DNA from 3 places in the Sphingobacterium sp. 2149 genome. Region 2 is predicted to be linked to each of the others. Evidence: riboswitches for the same ligand, from Rfam matches in the RefSeq annotation. Region 2 holds a riboswitch; each other region holds the start of a gene.

Region 1 (7,543 bases), on a different contig from region 2:
ACATTAAAGCGCCATTTAATATCGAAATATGGAGCACAAACAATATTTTACTCAATAATATCCTTGACGAAGCGGCTTTAAAAAATCCTTCAAATACAACCCGGTACTCCACTGCTCTCTTTAAAGGCGACATTGGTGCTGCACCGGGAAAATTAACGATTTATTTCCCAAACAAAAAGGCGATCATCGCAGATAATATGGGTTATCTACTTTTGCCTATGCTTGCGCTACTTTTTTTATTGGTGGGGTGTTTTGCATACACGCTGATTATCATCTTTAGACAAAAGAAAGTTTCGGAGATGAAAACCGATTTTATCAATAATATGACACATGAGTTTAAGACGCCAGTTGCGACTATCATGATTGCTAGTGAATCGCTTAAGGACCCCGATATCAATGCCGATCATAAACGCGTTCAAAAATTAGCCAATATCATCTACGACGAGAACGTTAGGTTAGGAAATCACATTGAACGTGTACTTGATTTAGCCCGATTAGAAAAAGAAACCTTAAAACTAGATCAGGTAGATGTTCATATTAACGATCTTGTTTCTGCTGTTACGGACAGTATGCAACTGAGAATGCAAAATATTGGCGGAAAATTCAGTATTGATCTGGCAGCCACGAAAGATGTCGTCGTTGGCGACGAACTGCATTTCTCAAACGTATTTTATAACCTATTGGATAATGCAATTAAATACAATAAAGGTGATCTACATGTGAGTATACAATCAAAAAACGTCGGTGATAGTATTGTGGTCACTATAGCTGACAACGGTATCGGTATGAGCCGAGATCACCTGCAAAAGATTTTTGACCAATTTTACCGGATACCGACAGGCAATGTCCACAATGTAAAAGGATTTGGTCTTGGTCTAAGTTATGTACAAGATATTCTGAGGAGACTGAACGGAAAAATTACGGTTAAAAGCGAAAAAGATAAGGGCACGACCTTTGAAGTAATTTTGCCTACAAAAAAATAAAAGGTTCCTTTTTTGTATATTTCCTCTGTAAAAGAATTTCAAAGGTAGAGGAAGCTGATTTATCAGCATCAAGGGAATTCGTTAAAATTAAAGTATTCATTATGCAAAAGATATTATTAGCAGAAGACGATCCTAATTTGGGGGATCTTTTAAAAGACTATCTCGAATTAAAGGGAAAATTTGACGTCACACTATGTACAGATGGTGATGAAGCAATATCCCAATTCAAGAAAAATAACTATGACCTCTGCATCTTCGATGTCATGATGCCTAAGAAAGACGGCTTCTCTGTTGGACGTGAAATCAGAAAAACAAACAATACTGTTCCAATAATCTTTGCCACAGCGAAAGGTATGATGGAAGATAAAACTGAAGCTTTTGAACTTGGAGGGGATGATTATATCACTAAGCCGTTTCGGGTTGAGGAATTGTTACTTCGCATCAATGCCCTGCTAAAACGCAGTGTTCGGGATAAAGAAGAAGAGGTAGTTGCAGACAAATTTGAAATTGGCGATTATTTCTTTGATTACACAAGTCAGCAGATTTCCTATAAAGGGCAGATGCAGAAACTATCGACTAAAGAAGCTGAACTTTTACGCCTGCTCTGCCTAAAGAAAAATGATGTATTGACAAGAGAGGAGGCTTTATTAAAAATATGGCATGATGACAACTATTTTACTGGTAGAAGTATGGATGTCTTTCTCAGTAAACTTCGAAAATACCTGAAAGAGGATAGTAAAGTTGAGATTGTAAATGTGCATGGAAAAGGTTACAAACTTTTGGTAAGCTAAAAACAGTGGGAATGAGTCATACGATCATTCCCATTTTTTTGTCTGTAATGCATTGAATTATGAAATAAAGGAATGATTCGATGAAAAGAAGAGAAAAAAAGAATTTCATTCTTAGTAGAATATAAAAAATAGGTGCACTTTCATAAAAAATTTGCATTTTTAAAATAATTGCGCTACCTTAGCATCGCTTATAGAGAAAGGCAGAGGGAATAGACCCGATGAAGCCTTAGCAACCTGTCCCTTGACAAGGTGCTAAATTCTACCCATTAGTAGATGGGAATGATAAGCCGAAGTCACCAAATTCTAGTGTGTCCTTCTCTCTCTAGCAAGAAATATAGTTGAAAAAAAATATTAAAAACATTCATTATGTTATTGACTAACAATTTAGGTTACCCTCGTGTGGGCGCGTTCCGCGAATTGAAAAAAGCCAATGAGGCCTATTGGGCTAAAAAATCTTCTGTTGAGGAATTATTGGACACCGCAAAAAAAATACGTGAAGGCAATTGGAAAACACAAAAAGATGCTGGAATAGATTTAATCCCTTCCAATGATTTCTCTTTTTACGATCAAGTATTGGATTTAACCCTTACGGTTGGTGCAATTCCTGCCCGTTACCATTCCTTATTGAATAAAGTAGACAACAACTACAGCTTAGACTTATATTTTGCAATGGCACGCGGTTTCCAACAAGAGGGCATCGACGTGACAGCAATGGAAATGACCAAGTGGTTAGATACCAACTACCACTACATGGTACCAGAATTTACAAAAGATCAAGAGTTTAAATTGACTTCTGAAAAATTCTTAAATGAATACAACGAGGCAAAATCATTGGGCATTGATACTAAACCAGTTTTACTTGGTCCGATCACTTACCTATTAATCGGTAAAGAAAAAGAAGCTGGCTTCGACAGGATCGATTTATTGGATAAACTTGTCCCTGTATACGAGCAAATATTGTCTAAACTAGCTGAAGCTGGTGCGCAATATGTTCAGATTGACGAACCTTTCTTAGCATTGGATTTAGATGCTAAAGTAAAAGCGCTATATCAGCCTACTTTTGAAAAATTAGCTGCAGCAGCAAAAAACATCAAATTAATCGCTACCACTTATTTCGAAGCGTTAAAAGATAACGAAGATATCGCGGTTAATTTGCCTATTCATGCTTTACATTTGGATCTTGTCCGTGGTGAAAACCAACTGGATACCGTTTTAGCTAAAGTTCCCGCTTCATTGACATTATCTTTAGGTATTGTTGAAGGCCGTAACATCTGGAAAAACGATTACGAAAAGTCATTGGTTAAAATCAAGCAAGCAGTTGATGCATTAGGAAAAGACCGCGTTTGGGTGGCTCCTTCTTCATCGTTATTGCATGTTCCTTTTGACCTAGATAATGAGCATAATGAACAATCATTACCTGCTGAAGTAAAAAATTGGTTAGCCTTTGCCAAACAAAAATTAGCTGAAGTGAAAGACTTAGCTGTACTGGCAGAAGGCGAAGTTGGTGCGGAAACAGCGAAACGTTTTGAAGCGAACAAAGCTGCTGCTGAAAGCCGTCGCACTTCTCCATTAATTCACAAACCTGAAGTTAAAACACGTACAAGCAATATCACTGATGACGATGCAAAACGTACTTCAGCATTTGCAGACCGTAAAGCAGCGCAACAAGCGAAATTTAATTTGCCGGCATTCCCTACCACAACGATAGGTTCTTTTCCACAAACAAAAGATGTTCGTAAATGGAGAGCAGATTTGAAAAAAGGTGCTATTACACAAGCGGAATACGATAAAGCAATCGCAGAAGAAACTGAAAACACCATCCGTCTTCAAGAGCAATTGGACATCGATGTTTTGGTACATGGGGAATTCGAGCGTAATGACATGGTGGAATACTTCGGTGAACAATTAGCCGGATACGCTTTCACACAAAACGGCTGGGTTCAGTCTTACGGTTCTCGCTGTGTTAAACCTCCAATTATCTATGGTGATGTCTACCGTCCAGAGGACATGACTGTACGTTGGTCATCTTACGCACAATCATTGACAAACCGTCCGGTGAAAGGTATGTTAACAGGGCCTGTAACAATCTTGCAATGGTCTTTCGTTCGTAACGATCAACCGCGTTCAACAACAACTTACCAAATTGCTTTGGCCATCTTGGATGAAGTACAAGCTTTGGAAAAAGCAGGTATCAAAATTATCCAAATTGATGAACCAGCTATCCGTGAAGGATTACCTTTACGTAAAGCTGATCAAAAAGATTACTTGAACTGGGCAGTACGTGCTTTCCGTGTTTCTTCTTCAAATGTAGAAGACGATACACAAATCCACACACACATGTGTTATTCAGAATTCAATAATGTAATCGAAGATATCGCTGCAATGGACGCTGATGTTATCACGATCGAGACTTCACGTTCTCAAATGAAATTATTGAATGCTTTCGCTGGCGACTTTAAATATCCAAATGATATTGGTCCAGGTGTTTATGATATTCACTCTCCACGTGTACCCAGCAAAGACGAGATGGTAGATCTATTGCGTAAAGCAAAAGCAGTAGTTCCGGCAGAACAACTTTGGGTTAATCCTGACTGCGGATTGAAGACCCGTGCTTGGCCAGAGACCAAAGCAGCTTTAGAGTCTATGGTAGAAGCTGCCAAAATCTTAAGAGCAGAATAATTCTTAAACTATATTGATAAAGCCCTGGGTGAAATTTCACCTAGGGCTTTTTTATTGTACTCATATTAATCTAAAATTGTATCCAGATCGTGATCCTACTTAAGAGCAGTATTACTTTCTTTCTTACTATTTTTCCCACTTCCTTTACTAATTTCCTGTTTCCCCTTAATCCGATCCTCAATTGACTTCAGGCTTGACGAAAAATCAAGATCAACATTTTCAAGTTTCGCCATCTTTAACGCCTTCAACGCCTTTTTGTATTTTCTCATTTTTTCAAATAGAAGTGCTTTCTTTATCCAGATCCCTGCTAAGGGCATCGCCGGAAGTGTCAAAGCAAATTTAATCGTTTTTTTTGCAGCTTCATATTCTCCCATATCAATCAATGTCTGAATAAAATAAGGATATACTTCCACTGCCTGCACATTATGCGCCAAAGCTTCCTGGAAATACCTTTTTGCCTGCTCATAATCAAACAACTGCTCGGCGTGAACTCTTCCCATCAAACACAGCGCCATTGTATTGGACTCATCATAAGACAGTGCATAGGATAAGGACTCCATGGTCTCCTCCAAATATATAGGATAGTTATCCAGCGCCTGAAGGACATATTTATTTACTGAATTCATAAAATTTTCTAAAACATAACATTCATATCCAGCTTTCATAATAACACTTGAAAGTAACTGGATTTTTAAAATTCCATAATAAGCTAAGCACATTGGAAAAATGGACTACTATTTAGAGCGCCAAGTTTTAGCCAATAGCAACGTAGGTTATTTAACGTATTAAGAAAGAAGATTAGGAAAGGGCCGTATTCCGAAGAATATTCCCGAGAATCTTCTCTGTGGACGAAGCGGGATTTTCTAATATAGCAAACATATTCTTCCGTTTTTATTAATTAATCTATTGAATTACAAAGATTCAAAATATTTACCAAATTCCCAAAAACTTGTGATTATTAATCTCTTAAATCCTACAACGTGCTATTGGCGCATTATTGTCGCATCAATTTCGCTAAAATTTAACGACTATTTCCTCATATTTGGACTATGGAAAATCAATCAGCTAATCAATTCATCAAACTATCAAGAAAACGTAAGGGATTAACGCAACAGGAACTCGCCGATCAAGCAGGGGTATCGCTAAGAACGGTGCAACGCATAGAAAAAGGCACTGAAGAAATTAGTGGATTTAGTCTCAAACAAATTAGTCAAATTTTAGAAATACCTCTAGAACAACTCATTATGCCAAATGTAAATCAAATCAGTATCGACAACAATCAAACAGGAAGTATTAAAGCTTTATATTTAGCATCGCTTACCTTTCTGATCAATCCATTATTAGGTTTATTGGTCCCAGCAATTATGGGCTATACGAAACAAAACAAAGACGCTTTATACAGTAAGCACCTAAAAAGAATAATTGTAATACATGCTGTTGGACTATTTTTTCTAGGAAGTTTCATAGGCTATATCATTATTGCAGATTTTTTTAAGATTGCACTACCGTCTTTTTTAAGCGATATCTTCAATAGTGCCTATTTTTTACTCATCCCGGTATGCTATTACATCGTGATTCTAGCGTTTACTATTTCTAATTATATCGCAATAAGAAAGGCCAAGCTCAGTTCTGCAAACTAAACCAATACAAATGAATCTATTGCAGTCAAAATCACAGCGGCTTCTTTTGAACGATTAACACCCAATCTTTCTCAAGCAACAGATAGCCTGTTTCATAAATAAACTGGTAAGTTTGACCTTTGTTGTTGGAAAAAATATGAGTATGGAATTTAAAATCAAACCCCAATTGTTTTAACTTTTCACGCTGTATTTTGACCATCCCCTCCCCGTTCAAGGTATCTAACAATATACGGCGGTTTTTTCGCAGGATATTATTCACGTTACGCACCAAATTGGTTTGGTCGCTATTTAATTTATTATTATAGGCATTCCGACAAGCATCATCACAAAATCGCTTGTCAGAACGGCCACGTATACCCTTGCCACATTCAAGGCAAACTCTCTCAACAGAACTCATAGAAAATTACTAAACGACAACAAACGGTTACAATCGACTACAGTCGAATACAAATGGTAAATAGACGAATAAGATGTATGTCCCTTCTCATCTTTGCTCTAGATCATTCGGTGTCAAAAGCCAATGAACATCAACTAAAATAAGAATTATTAAAAACATTTAAAAATTAGACACATGAGCACATTACGTAACAAAGTACAGTTAGTAGGTCATCTTGGAAATGACCCGATCATCAAAACAACTTCCACAGGTACAAATTATTCCATATTACGTCTCGCCACCAATGATCTATTTAAGAACAAAGCCGGAGAATGGGTCGAGGAAGTCCAGTGGCATACACTCGTAGTATGGGGAAATCAAAATACGACCATAGAAAAGAAATGTCAACGCGGAACGAAGCTGATGGTTGAAGGTAAGCTCACCTATCGCAACTATGAGAACGCAGAAGGAGTAAAACAATATGTCACTGAAATTAAAGTGGATAGTTTCATGGTTTTATCAGACCCTAACAGCGCTAAAGAAGAACCTCCTACCCTTGAAGATGAAAGTGAAGATGATCTCCCCTTCTAATAAAAGAAAAAGGTAGGACAAGATATTAGTCCTACCTTAAACTACATATCCATTGCTGATACATTTGTTTTTAAACGGTAAACACCCTTAGCCACTGAAGACTTGCCCTCATCAGATACGCTCATATTTACCATATAACTTCCAAAAATATTCTTTCTCAGTCAATATAAAATCAACTTTCTTCCAAGCATTTAGGACCAGATTAATTTCCTTATCCGCTAAACTATATTTCCCAATAAAAAATTCTTGAGCGGAGAAGTATAAACCAAAAGCGTTGTCCAGGGTATGCAAACTTTCGATATCGACCTCTTCGAAAAACAAAATTACATGCGAGTTCACTATGAAATCACTTGGCGCGGGAATAGCATCCGAAAACTCAATAGCTATACATCTATTGCGGCTTTGCACAGGAAATTCAATTACCGGAAGTTCGTTGAATTTTGAAAAATGAGCGCTCGCTTCGAGAACAGCTTCCCTCTCCAA
Region 2 (7,543 bases):
AGTGCTTTAAAGGTGGATGCCGAAGCGCCGTTAACTTTTATTCCCTGATAGTAAACTGCCCAGGGGTCTACGGCATAGCCATTTCCGATTGATTTGAACGAGTTGGGGCTGCCGCCCTCGACTTTAATTCCACGGTAAAAAAGATTCCAGGCGTCTTTGGCATAGCCATCATCAAGGTATTCAAACGTTGAAGCAGAAGCCCCTTCCACTTTCTGATTTTTATAAAAAACAGACCAATTGTCCTTGGAATATTGACCGCCAAGAGGCTGTGTGGTAGGACCAGCAAAGCTCTCGTTCTTTTCGCCCCTATAATAGCTGTTCCAATGATCTTTCGCATATCCCCGACCGAGATTCTCAAAGCTCGAAGCGTTTGCTCCATTAATTTCCTTGCCTAAATAGTAGACTTTCCACGCGTCTTTGCTGTAACCATTTCCCAGTGTCTTGAAGGTGGAAGTTGTTGCGTCCAACAATGGCTTGCCATAAAAATAAACTCTCCAGGCATCACTAGCATAACCGTCGCCAAGAAATTGGAAAGTAGATGGGCTGGCATCAGTTAGAATTGACCCTCGAAAATATACCTTCCAGGTATCCTTGGCGTAACCCGAACCTAAAAACTGAAAAGAACCGGCATTGGCATTGACAATTTCTTTACCACGATAGTAAATACGACCGCCAATTTTGGCATAGCCGTCTCCCAACTGGTCTTGATGGATATAGGCACTGCTATTTTCGTATTTGCTATTATCAACATAGACATCGCTGGCAGAGCCAAGCAGAAGAAGGGCGAGCATGGTTTTGAAGGAAATAGCTAGTATCATATCGCGTTTGGACTAAAATAGAAGAATTCTTGTTTGTGTACGTGTTAATGAGACCGCAATATAAGGTAAAAGTTTAGTTGTCGATTGATTTTTTGCAGATAATACGCAGTGTTTTTTCCTGCGTTCTTTGGTATTTCTTTGCCTATTCTTTGGCACTTCTTCGCTCCTGCTAGGAGATTAGCTTGGCATTGGTTTGCTCTTTCTCTGCTTATTCCTTGCTGTTTCTTTGCCGTTTCTCTGCTGTTTGATTGGTGTTTTTTCGCTGTTTGATTGGTGTTTTTTCGCTGTTTCTCTGCTAAAATGGTAACTAAATAGCAATCAGTCGGCAAAGAATAGGCAAACAAGGGGGCTAGTAAGCCCTTAGGATACCTTAAGCGAATACGACCAATCACCCTAGAGAAGGCAAATGCGATCGCAAAAATGCGGTCTATGGGATACAAGGTTGAATAGGTAACACTTATTTTGTTGGCTGCAAATGTATTTCAGGAAAAGAGTAGGTTGAATCCTGTACGGTGGTAAAAAGTGAATAATCGGTGTAATCCGGAACGGCTATCTTTAGAAGATAGCTCCCCTTTTTTAACACCTTGATCTTAAATTCGCCATTGCTATTTCTAACGGTATCCCGACTTAATAAGGCCAAGGGTTCCCTTTCCTTATTGGACACAAAGGTTTCAATAATAAAATATCCAACGGGATTGTACTGATGGTCAACCAAACGGCCGGTAATACGGTAAGATGAAGTAAACAGTCCGTAAAGTGAACAAGAGAGTAGTAGTAGTTTTAGCATATTTTTTCAAGTGTGTAGCGCGATAACATACGCGTATCCAGCTGATGAATCTTAAAATGGAGACCGCCACCTCACGAATTGAACGACGATCTACACAAAGTTAAGCCCCTTGCTTTATTGAATAGCTATCACAAGTTTATGAAAAACTATCATTTTGCATGTTCTGCTTGTAGGTAGAAGGAGAACAGCCGGTCATCTTTTTAAAAAATCGGGAAAGATTATTAGGGTCACTAAAATGAAGTTCAACGGCAATTTGTGCGATAGACTGCTCGTCTAGCAGAAGCCGCTGTTTAATCTCCTGTATTTTTCGGTGTTGGATTAGGTTGATTGGACTGTGGCCTGTGTAAGCTTTAATTTGACGATTCAGTTCATTTCGGTGTATTTTCAGTAAGTCCGCGTATTGATTGCAGTTGAGGTTGGAATTGACGTGCTCCTCCATGAGCATTTTGAATCTGGTGAGTAAATTATTGTTGCAACTGTCATTAGCGATATGGTGAAATGCACGAAATCGCCGGTCCAGGCGGAGCAAGATACTCGCAAGAAACGATCGGGTCATGTTGAGGCTATCGGATCGAAATGTCCCGATTTCAAAAACAATTTCGGAGAGCAGGATTTTAAATACCTCGAAATCATGAGTTGCTGCGACAATATAGGGCGCAAATGAATAGTTGTAAAAATAGGGTAGTTTATATACAAGTGTCTTATCCTGAAAGAACGATTCCAAAAACTCAGGTTTGAAGATTAAATGGAATCCTTTGACGCTATTTTTATCAAATTCATATTGCTTGATCTGATTGGGAAAAGCGAATAAAATGGTTCCTGGGCATAGATCAATACGTTTTTCATTGGTATATGCCACCCCGCTTCCCTGTTCAAAAAACATGATCTCAAAAAAGTTGATGGTGTGTGGTTCGGCTTCAAAAATCAGGTCGGTATTGTCCTCAAACCGATGGGCATCCATCGCTAAGGGAAAGCCGTATTTACTGTTTTCAAAATCAAAATATCGCATACTCATGTATTCAACTAAATTGCAGCCGTTTAAACGCTCAGGCTGCAGTGAATAAAGATAACAGTTTTTATGAATTTCTATCAACCCCGACAAATAGAGGGTTGACCTGTCAGATCTTGGTCAATACGCAAGGTAAAAATCGGGAATATTTGGTCAAGTCGTATTTTTTTTATATATTGCTGGTTATGAGTTTTAAAGAAAAATTAGAGAACTGGCGCACGTCAATCAATCGCGCCGGTAGTGGTGAGGAATTGTATATTTTGCTTTTGAACTACAAAAAGTTTATCAACAAAAATTGGATGGACGATTTTGGCGATCCAGGCAACTGGAAATCGGAATTAAATCAGGTCATCAGCAAAGTAAGAAAGAAAGTGGATGTGGCAGAAATTCAAAATTGCGACGATCTCTCGTCCTACAAAGACGACGCTCGGCAAACAGCCCATTCGCTCAATCATACATTAAGATATCACCACTCATTGACAAAAGAGTAGGCTAGGCCTACTCTTTTTGAGTTTATAGGGCTTTACTGTAAAGGAATCAAAACATTTTGTTCCAGACGGACAGGCACCTGCTTCACCGACGTAAAGCCGTCTTCCTTGGAAATAATATTAGAAAGATCAAGCCCCCTTTTGGAGAATGTACTGATCAAAGCTGTTCTGAAGGTAGCTTTCGATGATCCCCAGCCTTGTCCTAAAATGGTGTCGTTGTTGAGCTGGATCAGTTCATCTGTTGAATAATAACTGAATTTTTCCAGTAAGTGTTGGTAAAGATTTGTTGTTGTAGCCATACAATTTAAAAATTTAAAGGATTAAACCATAAACTGTATCCAGATTACTTTGGGAAAATAACCGTTGTGTAACGTTTATTTTGGTCGAAACCCGTATTAATTTACCACCGCGGTGCCTTCACTCGGTTGGTATTGCATCATGCAATTCTGAATACTCTACAAATATAGTAGATTATTTTTTATAATAAAATTTTTTTTGTCTTTACTGCTATTAAACGCTGATAATCGAAAACAGCAGCAAAACAAGCTGGTCGCTTTGACTTTGATTTGGGTATAAAGCGGTTAGCTGATTGGGAAATTTATCATGTTACTGTAATCTCATCGAAAATACTTTAAAAAGCAGAGAGAACACAATACTTTTGCGGCATGAATAGAATTGCGGAAATTAACGAATACATTGCTACCGAACGCGAAGTATTATTGCAACACCCTTTATACCGTAAAATCAAAACGATCAAAAATTTACGTTCTTTTACCGAAGGGCATGTGTATGCTGTATGGGATTTTATGTCTTTATTAAAAGCTTTACAGATCAAATTAACCTGTACCACACTTCCATGGTTCGCCAGTGAACATCCTTCAACGCGCTATTTGATTAATGAAATTGTATTGGCAGAGGAGTCGGATGAATATATCGATGGACGTCGATTAAGCCATTTTGAGATGTATCTCGACGCAATGTCTGCTATGGGAGCCGACCTCCATTTGATCAATAAATTTATTGCCAATGCCAAAAAATCGGATAATATATTCGATGCTATAGCATTGACAACATTGGACAAGCGAATCAAAGATTTTCTGAATTTTACATTCGAAGTAATAGCTGAGGGTGAAGTGCATAAAATTGCGGCGGCATTTACCTTTGGACGTGAAGACCTCATCCCCGGAATGTTTACGTCTATTTTGGAAGAAATTAAAGGGAATTTCCCTACAGCCAATTTAGACAGTTTTATTTATTATTTTCAACGGCATATTGATTTAGATGGCGACGAACACGGTCCATTGGCCATGCAGATGATAACAGATCTTGCGAAGGACGATGAGGTTAAATGGGCCGAAATGAAAGAGATTAGTAAAATTGCGCTACAAAAAAGAATCCAGCTGTGGAATGCAATAGAAGATTCCTTATACGGATAATCTATTATTATACCATCGAGAAAGGCCTTTCAAATCACGATTTGAAAGGCCTTTTTTATGTGCTGTGCAACAAGTCTTATTTATCCGTTACCTTGCAATATCATGCACCAGCTGTTTATTGAAGTCGCGTTCTTTTGAAAGCCAGTCAACTACTTCAAAAAGTCTGGCGATTGATAGGCTGGATTGGGATAGGTATAGAATCCTTCACCGGTAGCGACGCCTAGTTTGTTCTTGTCTATAAAATGTTCTTTGAGAAAGGCCACAGTTTTGATTTTTACGGGGTCATTGGTAGCCTCAGCGTTTATTTTATTGATGTTATAAGCTGTCGTAATACCGACGATATCCAGTATACCGAAAGGACCTGTTGGGGCTCCAGTGGCGACCATCCAAGTTTTGTCTATCGTTTCGGCATCAGCTATCTCGTTGACCAAAAGATCCGTTGCCGCCGAAAGTAATGGGACAAGTAAGGAGTTTACAATATAGCCAGGCTGCTCCTTATGCAGTGGCAGGGCAACCATGCCAATGGATTTTGCAAAGTTGACCACCTGCTCAAATACGGTTTTGTCTGTGCCTGGATGGCCCATAATTTCTGCTGTATTGTGCTTCCAGATCTCATTGGCAAAGTGTAAGGCCAAGAACTGTTTGGGGCGGCCGGTCTCCTCAGCAAACTGACTTGGTAGCAGCGTTGAGGAGTTTGTCGCAAAAATGGTTTTTACAGGAGCGACCTTTGCCAGCTCGTTATAGAAACTAATTTTAATCGCCGGATTTTCGGGAATTGCTTCGATCAGAAAATCTGCGTTCGCTACTGCCGAAGTGAGGTTTGAATCGTAACTGAGTCTGTCGAAGGTTGAAGCCAATTGTTCTTGACTGGCATGAAGATCATGTGCGAAGGCCTTCGCCATAAGATCAAATTTAGCTTTCGCTTTGTCAAGTACCTCATCGTTGATATCATAAACGGTGACATCGTAGCCATGAAAAGCAGCTTGGAAAGCAATTTGATAACCTAAAACTCCGCTGCCTGCTATCGTAATATTTTTAAAGTCCATGATGTTATTATTTTTTTTCAATTCGTAAAAACATACGCCGCGAAACCATGGCGCATGCTGTGATCCTTATCCTTTAATTCCTTTTAACCAATCTTTGAATTTGCTGATCTGTTCTGTGAGAAAGGATTCCTGCTCTTCCTCGTCCGCGGAACCAAGCGGTAGGATATGTTCAAAGTAAGTGCCTTTCAAAAGTTTACGCAGTAAACCTTCTCCTACAAATGGTTTGTCGTCATTTAACGTTTTGGCCGCTTTTAAGAGATGACGGATGTCGTATTGAAGGGGATTGATATCTGGAACCTGTTTATTTAGATTTAAAAGTTCATATACGGCAATCCGTGCAGTACGTACCGAGCTTTCCATGGTAAAGACCACATCGTTATTAGTTTCGACAAACTGGCCTACTAAACCTAGATTTTTACATCCTTCTGGTACCACTCTCGGACGGTCACCCTTCGCTCTAGGCATAAACATAGACGTAATGTAGGGCATAAACGCCGTACGCACAATGGTATTTGTGATGACATCGTCCAGTCGCTCAATAATGCCTAGATGGTAACATAACTCGGCTAGAATTTCATCTCCCGTACATTGGGGCATTGGCTTTTTAATGTAATTTCCTTCTTTATCCATAAATAAGGCATATACCCACAAGACAAGGACATCGTCTGGCTGAGCTGGAAAGTGAGGCTGCCTATTACAAGTGAAACTCACCAACCAGTTGGAATCAGTAATGGTGATAATACCGCCAGTAACTGTTTTGCCCGAATAGGGGTCATTGACCGAATATTCTTTGAGTTTTTCAACCAAAGCCGAAGGCTTACAAGTCAGCGTTGCAGACTCCCAGGCTGATTTTTCGATGTTACTGCAAAATTTTTCGGGCCTACCAAATATAGCTGATTTGGCGGCAAGGTTTTTCCAGAGCTTCCAGCCTGCGCTTTGACCGCTGCTGCTATTGTCTATACCAATGATCGGTGCGTTTTTGTTATCTCCATAAAAGGTGTCTTCGGTCATTGATCCGGTGGTAACAATGACGAAATCGTCTTTTCCAATTGGAATTTTCACCGCTTTACCATCTTGTTCTGTGATAAGCGCCTCTACGACTTTTCCTTCGGTATTGCTTTGGATATCGAGGTCTTTGACCAGCACATTAAACTGAATGTTTACGCCTTTGCTTTGGAGTACTTTGCGCAATGGGGTTACAAAAGTATCGTATTGATTGTATTTAGGGAATACCAATGACGAAAGGTCGTTCAGTCCATCGATCGCATGTAAAAAACGATGCATGTACAATTTCAGCTCAAGTAAACTATGCCAGTTTTCGAAAGCGAACATGGTACGCCAGAAGGTCCAGAAATTGCTGGATAAAAATGATTCGCTGAAGTAGTCTTCGATGGTTAAGTCATCTAAGTCTTCTTTATTTTTGAGCAGCAGGCGAATGATGGCCAGCTGATCCATTTTGCTCAATTCAAATTTACTGAAATCTTTTATTTCACCCAGTTTATGAATGAGCCTGGCTTTCGAGTAATTGGGATCATTATCATTGATCAAACGGTACTCGTCCAAAACACTGTACGGGGCAGGCATCTCCAATGCAGGGATATCCTGAAACATGTCCCAAAGATTTTCATAGGTCATATCCATTTCCCTGCCACCGCGGATGATATAACCATCGGCTGCATTACCGGCACCATCTAACGAGCCACCTTCCACATGGAGCTGTTCAAGAAAGGTGATGTTCTCCGCAGGAACATGTCCATCGCGGATAAAATAATAAGCCGCGGACATCCCTGCGATACCACTTCCGACGATGTAGATTTTACTGTCTTTATATGATTTTGGGGGAATGCCTTTATTGCGCTGATAATTACCGATCTGATCAGAAAAAGGCATCGATTTCTTTGGTGTATTACGTTGAACCTCTTTGCTCGAATCAGGTTCATGATTAACGTTTCTATATTC
Region 3 (7,543 bases), on a different contig from region 2:
GGATATTCCGCTGGACTTGACTTACAGCCGCGTCGGAAAAATTTATGGTCAGATCAGTGAACAACAGGAGCAAATCAGATCCCTCTTATTCAGGGAAGAAAAAATCATAAGCCAACGCTGGCACAAAAGCAACTATTGGCTTAGTCAGGTCTATGGATTAATTGATTTACACGAATTAATTATTGCATTGGATCATGACTATGATGCCATTCGAAAAAATTTGCTGGATACCTGTAGCCTTCCCATAATTCGTCGTAGCATAACATTACTGGCCTTGGAAATCGATAGTTTTTCGCAGCCTAATAAAAGGTTTCGCTATGCAGAGCAGCTCTACGATAACCACAGTAAAATCAATGCGCTGTTGTTGGATCTAAAGGAGATTCAAGAACAACAGACTGCCCCAGCAGATGGTATTCTCGCTTCCATCATCCGTAATATTGAAGCTATTATTGAAGTTCTCAAACGGATTCAAGTTGCTTTTTATCAAAATCAAGAAATCAAAAACAAAATTGACACCAATGAGTATCAGCAATTTATCAATCGCCCTTTGCGTAATTTAAGTGATATCAAGAGCAGACTCAATCTCCATAATCCAATTTTCCGTTTTGCACTCCGGATGGCCGTTCTCTTCGGAACAGGCGCATTGATCGGTATTTCTTTCTTGGATTTTAAATATACTTATTGGATCTTACTCACTATTGCCATCGTTGCGAGACCTGCATTTTCAATGACCAAAACACGCAATATAGAACGCATACTAGGTACATTTTCGGGAATTGCCGTCGGAATACTCTGTTTGGTCTCCATTGACTTTCTGCCCGTTCTTCTTCTAATTGCCGCTATTGGATTATTTGGATTCTTCCTATTCAACCGATCAAATTATATGGTCAGTGTGATCTTTATTACGCTGGGCATAGTCATCGCATTAAACTTATTTGAAGGAAATATTAATATCATTTTAGGCAGTAGAATAATTTTTACTTTAGTTGGTGCGCTGCTGGCAATAGCGGGCTATTTTTTGATACCCGTACGCCAAAGCACGAGCATGGTCCACTTGGCAAAAGAGGTCGCATTATACAACCACCATTATTTTCAAATTATCAACAAACGCCTATCTGATGATCTGCAAAGTTCGTTCGACATTCGACTGGCTCGGAAAAAAGCACAGACTGCCATGGCTCTCTTTTCCGATGCGATCAATCAAATGAAGAAGGAACCTGAACACAAGTGGGTAGACTGGTCCCATATCCATCATTTTCAAGCACTCTCCTATCGCATCAATTCGCATTTGGTTGGTCTCTCCATATCGTTAGGAAGAAAAGCGAATCACGACATACAACAGGGTATCCACTGCAGAATTGATGCTTTAAAACCCCTTTTAACCGACTTAGATCAGCTGGCAGAAAATATCAACTTAAGAAAACCATAAAGGCAAGCTATGTATTTATGTATCAATATTGAATAACAAATATGCGATTACAGCTCCCGAAGTAACGCTCTTTTAAGTAAAAAAAACGTATTTCTTTTGCTTTAATAAAAAAGAAGTTTATATTTGTGTCGTCTTCGAAAGAAGATTTCTAATCAACACCTTCCTTAATCAGTAGGTCTTGATTTATAAAGAAGTGGCGAGAGACTGGCTCAATGACCCACTGGCAACCTTCAATTTGCTTGAAAAGGTGCCAATTCCTGTCCAAAATAATATCGTTTTGGAGCATATAAATGATATAAGACAATGCTTATTAAATTACTGAAATCTATTAAAAATTCAGGTTCAATACAACTGAACCTTGCGAACAGCAAAAGTGTACTACATCGTAAAAAAGTATCGATGCGAATGCGTATGCATACACACTTCCCTGCTTGTTAAAAATCATTTCCTTTTTCTTGGATAACGATTTGACAGACCTTCCAAGTAGGTGTGTATGCTTCTCTTTTACCTTTACAAATTCTTTTTTGAAACCTTAAAATCTGATCTATTATGTCTTCTAACAAAAATTTGAAATTCGAAACACTACAGGTTCATGCTGGCCAAGTCGCTGATCCTACCACAGGATCCAGAGCAGTTCCTATATATCAAACAACATCTTTTGTCTTTGAAAATGCAGAACATGGGGCCAATCTATTCGCATTAAAACAGTTTGGAAACATTTATACCCGGATCATGAATCCAACTACGGATGTATTTGAACAACGGATTGCAGCTTTAGAAGGTGGTGTTGCCGCAGTCGCAGTTGCATCTGGTCAGGCTGCGCAGTTTATTGCATTAAATAATATCCTTGAAAGCGGCGACAATTTCGTTGCAGGGTCCAACTTATATGGAGGTACATTCAATCAATTCAAAGTTGCATTTAAACGGCTAGGTATTGAAGCTCGTTTTGCCACCGATGCTGAAGCTGATAAAATAGAAGCGCTCATTGACGATAAAACTAAGGCAATCTATGTCGAAACAATAGGGAACCCAAGCTTCAATATTCCTGATTTTGAAAAAATTGCCGCTGTAGCCAAAAAATACGATTTGCCATTAATTGTTGACAACACATTTGGAGCTGGGGGTTATTTATTTAAACCTTTAGAGTATGGCGCAAATGTGGTCGTTGAATCGGCAACGAAATGGATTGGTGGGCATGGAACAAGCATTGGCGGCGTCATCGTTGATGGAGGTAACTATAACTGGGGAAATGGGAAGTACCCACAATTTTCTGAACCATCTGAGGGCTATCACGGATTGGTCTTTTCAGATGTTTTTGGTGAAAATGGCCCATTTGGCAATATACAATTTGCAATTCGCGCGCGTGTAGAGGGATTGAGAGATTTTGGACCAGCACTCTCTCCTTTCAATTCATTCTTGTTGTTACAAGGCCTTGAAACATTGTCTTTACGTGTACAACGGCATGTCGACAACACGTTGGAAATCGCTAGATGGCTTGAGGCCCACCCTCAGGTAGAAAAGGTAAATTATCCAGGATTAAAAAGCTCTCCAAGCTTCGCTAATGCGCAAAAATATCTTAAAAATGGGTACGGCGCAGTGCTTTCTTTCCAGCTAAAGGGCGACGCAGCCCAGAAAGCCAATGACTTTATCGACAGTTTAGAATTAATCAGTCATTTAGCTAACGTAGGCGATACTAAATCGCTGATTATTCATCCAGCCGCAACGACCCACCAACAATTGAGTGACGAAGATCAAGCGCATGCGGGTGTGTTCAAAGGACTATTGCGCCTGTCAGTGGGAATAGAACATATTGATGACATCAAAGCAGATTTACAACAAGCTTTTGATAAAATCAACTAATTAGACTTTAGTCGGCTATAAAATTTAAATGTAAAATGAGTAAGCATATTTATCTGCACCCGAAGCCTTTTGTATTTGAAAATGGACGAGAGCTTACTGATTTACAAATCAGTTATGAGACGTTTGGCAAACTTAATCCAGATCGCAGCAATGTGATCTGGGTATGTCATGCCCTAACGGCCAATGCAAACGTCTTGGATTGGTGGCCGGGCCTTTTTGGAACCGATGACTTATTTGACCCGAGCGACTATTATATCATCTGCGCCAACGTCATTGGGTCGGCCTATAGCAGTAGCAACCCATTGTCTATTAACCCATCCACTGGGCACCCCTATTATCTATCATTTCCGGAGTTTACGGTAAAAGATTTGGCCTGTGCACACCAATTTCTTGCTGACCATCTGGAAATCAGGCGTATTAACGTTCTGATCGGGGGCTCATTAGGGGGGCAGCAGGCATTGGAATGGGCCGCGTCCAACACAATCGCAATCGATCATTTAATCGTCGTTGGCACAAATGCTGTTCATTCACCATGGGGTATTGCATTCAATGAGAGCCAACGCCTTGCCATTACAACCGACCGCACCTTTTATGCCAACCATCCTGATGGCGGTGCTAAGGGACTAAAGGTGGCACGTTCAATGGCATTGCTGTCGTACCGTAATTATACAACCTATAGTAATACGCAGAGCGAAAATGATAATAATAAGCTAGGCGACTACAAAGCTTCATCTTATCAAAACTATCAGGGGGAAAAATTAGTAAACCGCTACAATGCTTACAGCTATTATTTCCTGACTAAAGCAATGGATAGCCACAATTTGGGGCGCGGTAGATTGTCTATTGAATCTGCATTAGCAAGCATTAGCTGTCCAACATTGGTATTAAGTGTCAATACAGATTTATTGTTTCCTCCACAAGAGCAACAATTCATAGCACAGCATATTCCCAATGCTCGTTACGAAGAGATTGAATCAACCTATGGTCATGACGGCTTTTTAATCGAAACAACAAAACTAACGGAAACTATTAGCCACTTTCTGAGAGCGGAGAAAGCATGTGTTCCTGAATTAGTATAATAGATTGAACAATATAATAAGAGAATATAAGAAGAGATATGAGCAATAAATTAACAATAGGGATGTTTGGATTTGGTGTTGTAGGCCAAGGTCTTTATGATATTATCAAAACCAAAAATCTTAATCTGGAAATCAAGAAGTTCGTGATTAAAAACGGTAATAAAAAACGCTCGCTACCAGCTGAGCTGTTTTCTACTGATGCGGAGGCAATTTTAGGTGATCCAGAAATTAATACTGTTGTCGAACTGATTGATGATGCCGAAGCAGCTTACCAACTAACTGTTCGCGCACTGAAATCGGGAAAAAATGTAGTTTCAGCCAATAAAAAAATGATTGCGAGCCATTTGGAGGAACTGGTCGATATCCAGCATGAATATGGCACAAGCTTATTGTATGAAGGTGCTGTTTGTGGAAGTATTCCCATTATCCGGAATTTAGAAGAGTATTATGATAATGAATTACTCCACTCTGTTAGTGGCATTTTTAATGGATCTTCCAACTATATTCTATCTAAAGTTTTCAACGAAAACCAGCACTATGCAGATGCTTTGAAGAAAGCACAGGAACTCGGATTTGCAGAAACAGATCCAACCTTGGATGTAGGTGGATTTGACCCCAAATTTAAAGTATGTATTGTTGCTTCACACGCGTATGGAATCTATGTCAAACCAGACGATGTCTTTAATATTGGTATAGACAAACTGGGGCAACAAGATATTCGTTTTGCAAAAGAGAAAAATTTCAAGATCAAATTGATACCTACCGCAAAAGAGATTGACGGCGACAAGGTTGTACTTTATGTATTACCACGTCTGATAGGTAAAGACAGCATGCTCTATAATGTGGAAAATGAAAACAACGGTGTATTGGTTAAAGCGGCATTTGCAGACGAACAGTTTTTCTACGGTAAAGGGGCGGGTGGTCATCCAACTGGTTCTGCTGTATTGTCAGATATTGCTGCCCTTCGTTATGGATACCGTTATGAATATAAAAAACACTTAGAATCCAGCACATTAAGTTATAGTCAAGATTATTTAATCAAAGTCTATTTGAGATATGCTGACGATGCACTGATTGAAAAGTTAAACTTCAGTGAAATCACAGAACGATATTACGCATCAGATTTCAAATATGTAATCGGTCATATTAATCTTCAACAAATTGCAGCTCATAAGGCAGATTTGGATCAAGATGGCAATTTTATTGCCGAAATCGCGTAGGCAATCAACAAACCAACCTACCTGAAAATAGCCCCGAATGGGGCTATTTTTTTTATTGTTTAAATTTAGTTGCCTTTCAACTTGAGGTCTAAAATCCCACCTTCCACCAGACGTTCAAAAGGAAGTTGCCAACCTTTCCAAGGGCGATTATTCCACCGAACCTGATCCAGAATATAACTATTGGGCTGCTCTTTAGTCACCTGAATTATAAATTTATTTTTTCGTAATTTCTCCGGTAATTGTATCGTTACCCGATCGAACAGAGGTGCGCCAATCTGAAACGCTGGCTGTTCGGTGGTTAAGCTCCGTACATCAAATAGCCCTATACTGGATAAGACATACCAAGCTCCGAGCTGGCCTTGGTCTTCATCCTGTCCATAGCCATAGCCGTGTAGGGCATCCGTACCATAAAATTCATTGCAAATTGCCCGAACCCATTTCTGACTTAGGTCAGGTCTACCAGAAAAATAGAACAGCCAAGAGATATGCAGGTTCGGTTGATTACCATGATTATAGAGACTTTCAATTCCAGCAAAAGCATCAATATGGGTGCCCCCTCCAAAAACGTTCTTCTGTGACACCGTAAAGATACTATCTAATCGTCGGTTGAATAAATCCTTTCCTACCAACTTAACCAATTCTTGTGGAACATGCGGAACGTAAAACGTATATTGCCAAGCATTTCCTTCCTGAAATCCACGCCATGATGCATAAGGGTTAAAGTTTGATATAAATTTCCCTACACTATCCTTTGGGCGCATAAACTTCGTTGTGGCATCGTAAAGCGTGCGCCACCCGCCAGATAATTCCTGAAATTTAACATAATCTTTTTGGTGCCCCAACGATTTTGCAAATTGTGCGGCGGCTCCGGCTGAAAAAGCATATTCCAATGTGTGGGAGGCGCCAAACGGAGAGCCGCTAGTCATTAATTCCGGACTCACACTATTGTCTTCAATATAGGGCGAATAGCCTTTACGGACAAAGACTCCGAGATCTAACTTACCTGCTCCTGGCAGACGGTCCTTCGCTTCCAATTCATTTTTGCGCACCGCAGCATAAGCAAGATTCACATCATAGTCACGAATACCCACATTATAGGCCGCTGCAATTGCCAACCCCGTAAAGTTGGTTCCTACACCCGAAACATATTTGCTATTGGCGATGCCATCCCCTAACCAACCCGCATCGCGATAGACCAACAATTGACTCTGCACCCAATCATTATAATAGTCTGGATAGGCAATAGACCACAATTGCGTCAAATTCCAAAATGCACCCCATATCGCGTCGGTATTATAGTGATGGTGAATCGGCAATCCATGTTTATCTAATGCTATATGCCCTACTGAGCCATCATTTTTGGGATAAGCTCCGTTTACATCACTGGCAAGTCCTCGACCAAGCAAGGCATGGTATAATCCGGTATAAAATTTAAGGCGGTCGTCCGCTTTGCCCCCTTCCACCAAAATTCTTCCCAGTTCACTATTCCAGGTTTGCAAGGCATTATTCTTCATTGTATCAAAGGACAGTCCTTTTCCTTCTTTCAACAAATTCAACTGGGCATTTTCTACAGAGGTATAAGACAGACCGGTCTTGATTTCGATGGATTCCCCTGCTTGAGTATCAAATTTCAGGAAGAGTCCAGTTCCCTGCCCTTTTATGCTCGTATGTTGCTCAAAAGTGATTGAGTCTCTAAATGTTCCAAAAGATTTCGGCTTTTTGCTTATTTGCGCAAAGAAAAACATTTTGACTGTTGCGCCCTGCTGATATTTTTGTACGTATACAGGATTGGTGACTACATAGCCCCACACGTGTTGTTTGTCGTAATTGACCTCAGCATCCACGACTGGCCCACTTTCCCCCATAACATGGCCAATATCGAAAATAATGTTGGCTTCGTTAGTCTTTGGGAAAGTATACCGATGAAAACCAACCCGCTTTGTCGCTGTGAGCTC

What was found. A riboswitch is a leader RNA that binds a small molecule or an ion and turns the genes downstream of it on or off. The one in region 2 is predicted to bind S-adenosylmethionine.
Region 1: another riboswitch for S-adenosylmethionine. It lies ahead of metE (5-methyltetrahydropteroyltriglutamate--homocysteine S-methyltransferase); the one in region 2 lies ahead of J2X77_RS10700 (5-oxoprolinase).
Region 3: another riboswitch for S-adenosylmethionine. It lies ahead of J2X77_RS14530 (O-acetylhomoserine aminocarboxypropyltransferase/cysteine synthase family protein); the one in region 2 lies ahead of J2X77_RS10700 (5-oxoprolinase).

What each region holds. Positions count from the first base shown of each region.
Region 1 is NZ_JAVDTD010000008.1:178,654-186,196, reverse strand. It holds gene J2X77_RS13195 (sensor histidine kinase KdpD) at 1-983, shown strand, start outside; gene J2X77_RS13190 (response regulator transcription factor) at 1,085-1,774, shown strand; SAM riboswitch class I at 1,960-2,063, shown strand; gene metE (5-methyltetrahydropteroyltriglutamate--homocysteine S-methyltransferase) at 2,141-4,453, shown strand; gene J2X77_RS13180 (tetratricopeptide repeat protein) at 4,549-5,079, opposite strand; gene J2X77_RS13175 (helix-turn-helix domain-containing protein) at 5,503-6,093, shown strand; gene J2X77_RS13170 (hypothetical protein) at 6,125-6,490, opposite strand; gene J2X77_RS13165 (single-stranded DNA-binding protein) at 6,665-7,060, shown strand; gene J2X77_RS13160 (helix-turn-helix domain-containing protein) at 7,172-7,543, opposite strand, start outside.
Region 2 is NZ_JAVDTD010000006.1:200,194-207,736, reverse strand. It holds gene J2X77_RS10720 (DKNYY domain-containing protein) at 1-818, opposite strand, end outside; gene J2X77_RS10715 (hypothetical protein) at 1,276-1,605, opposite strand; gene J2X77_RS10710 (AraC family transcriptional regulator) at 1,742-2,614, opposite strand; gene J2X77_RS10705 (hypothetical protein) at 2,662-3,105, shown strand; gene J2X77_RS10700 (5-oxoprolinase) at 3,138-3,401, opposite strand; SAM-I-IV-variant riboswitch at 3,468-3,561, opposite strand; gene J2X77_RS10695 (DUF3050 domain-containing protein) at 3,768-4,538, shown strand; gene J2X77_RS10690 (3-hydroxyacyl-CoA dehydrogenase) at 4,688-5,584, opposite strand; gene J2X77_RS10685 (oleate hydratase) at 5,651-7,543, opposite strand, start outside.
Region 3 is NZ_JAVDTD010000009.1:153,958-161,500, reverse strand. It holds gene J2X77_RS14535 (FUSC family membrane protein) at 1-1,429, shown strand, start outside; SAM riboswitch class I at 1,610-1,722, shown strand; gene J2X77_RS14530 (O-acetylhomoserine aminocarboxypropyltransferase/cysteine synthase family protein) at 1,979-3,289, shown strand; gene metX (homoserine O-acetyltransferase) at 3,325-4,368, shown strand; gene J2X77_RS14520 (homoserine dehydrogenase) at 4,407-5,588, shown strand; gene J2X77_RS14515 (GH92 family glycosyl hydrolase) at 5,654-7,543, opposite strand, start outside.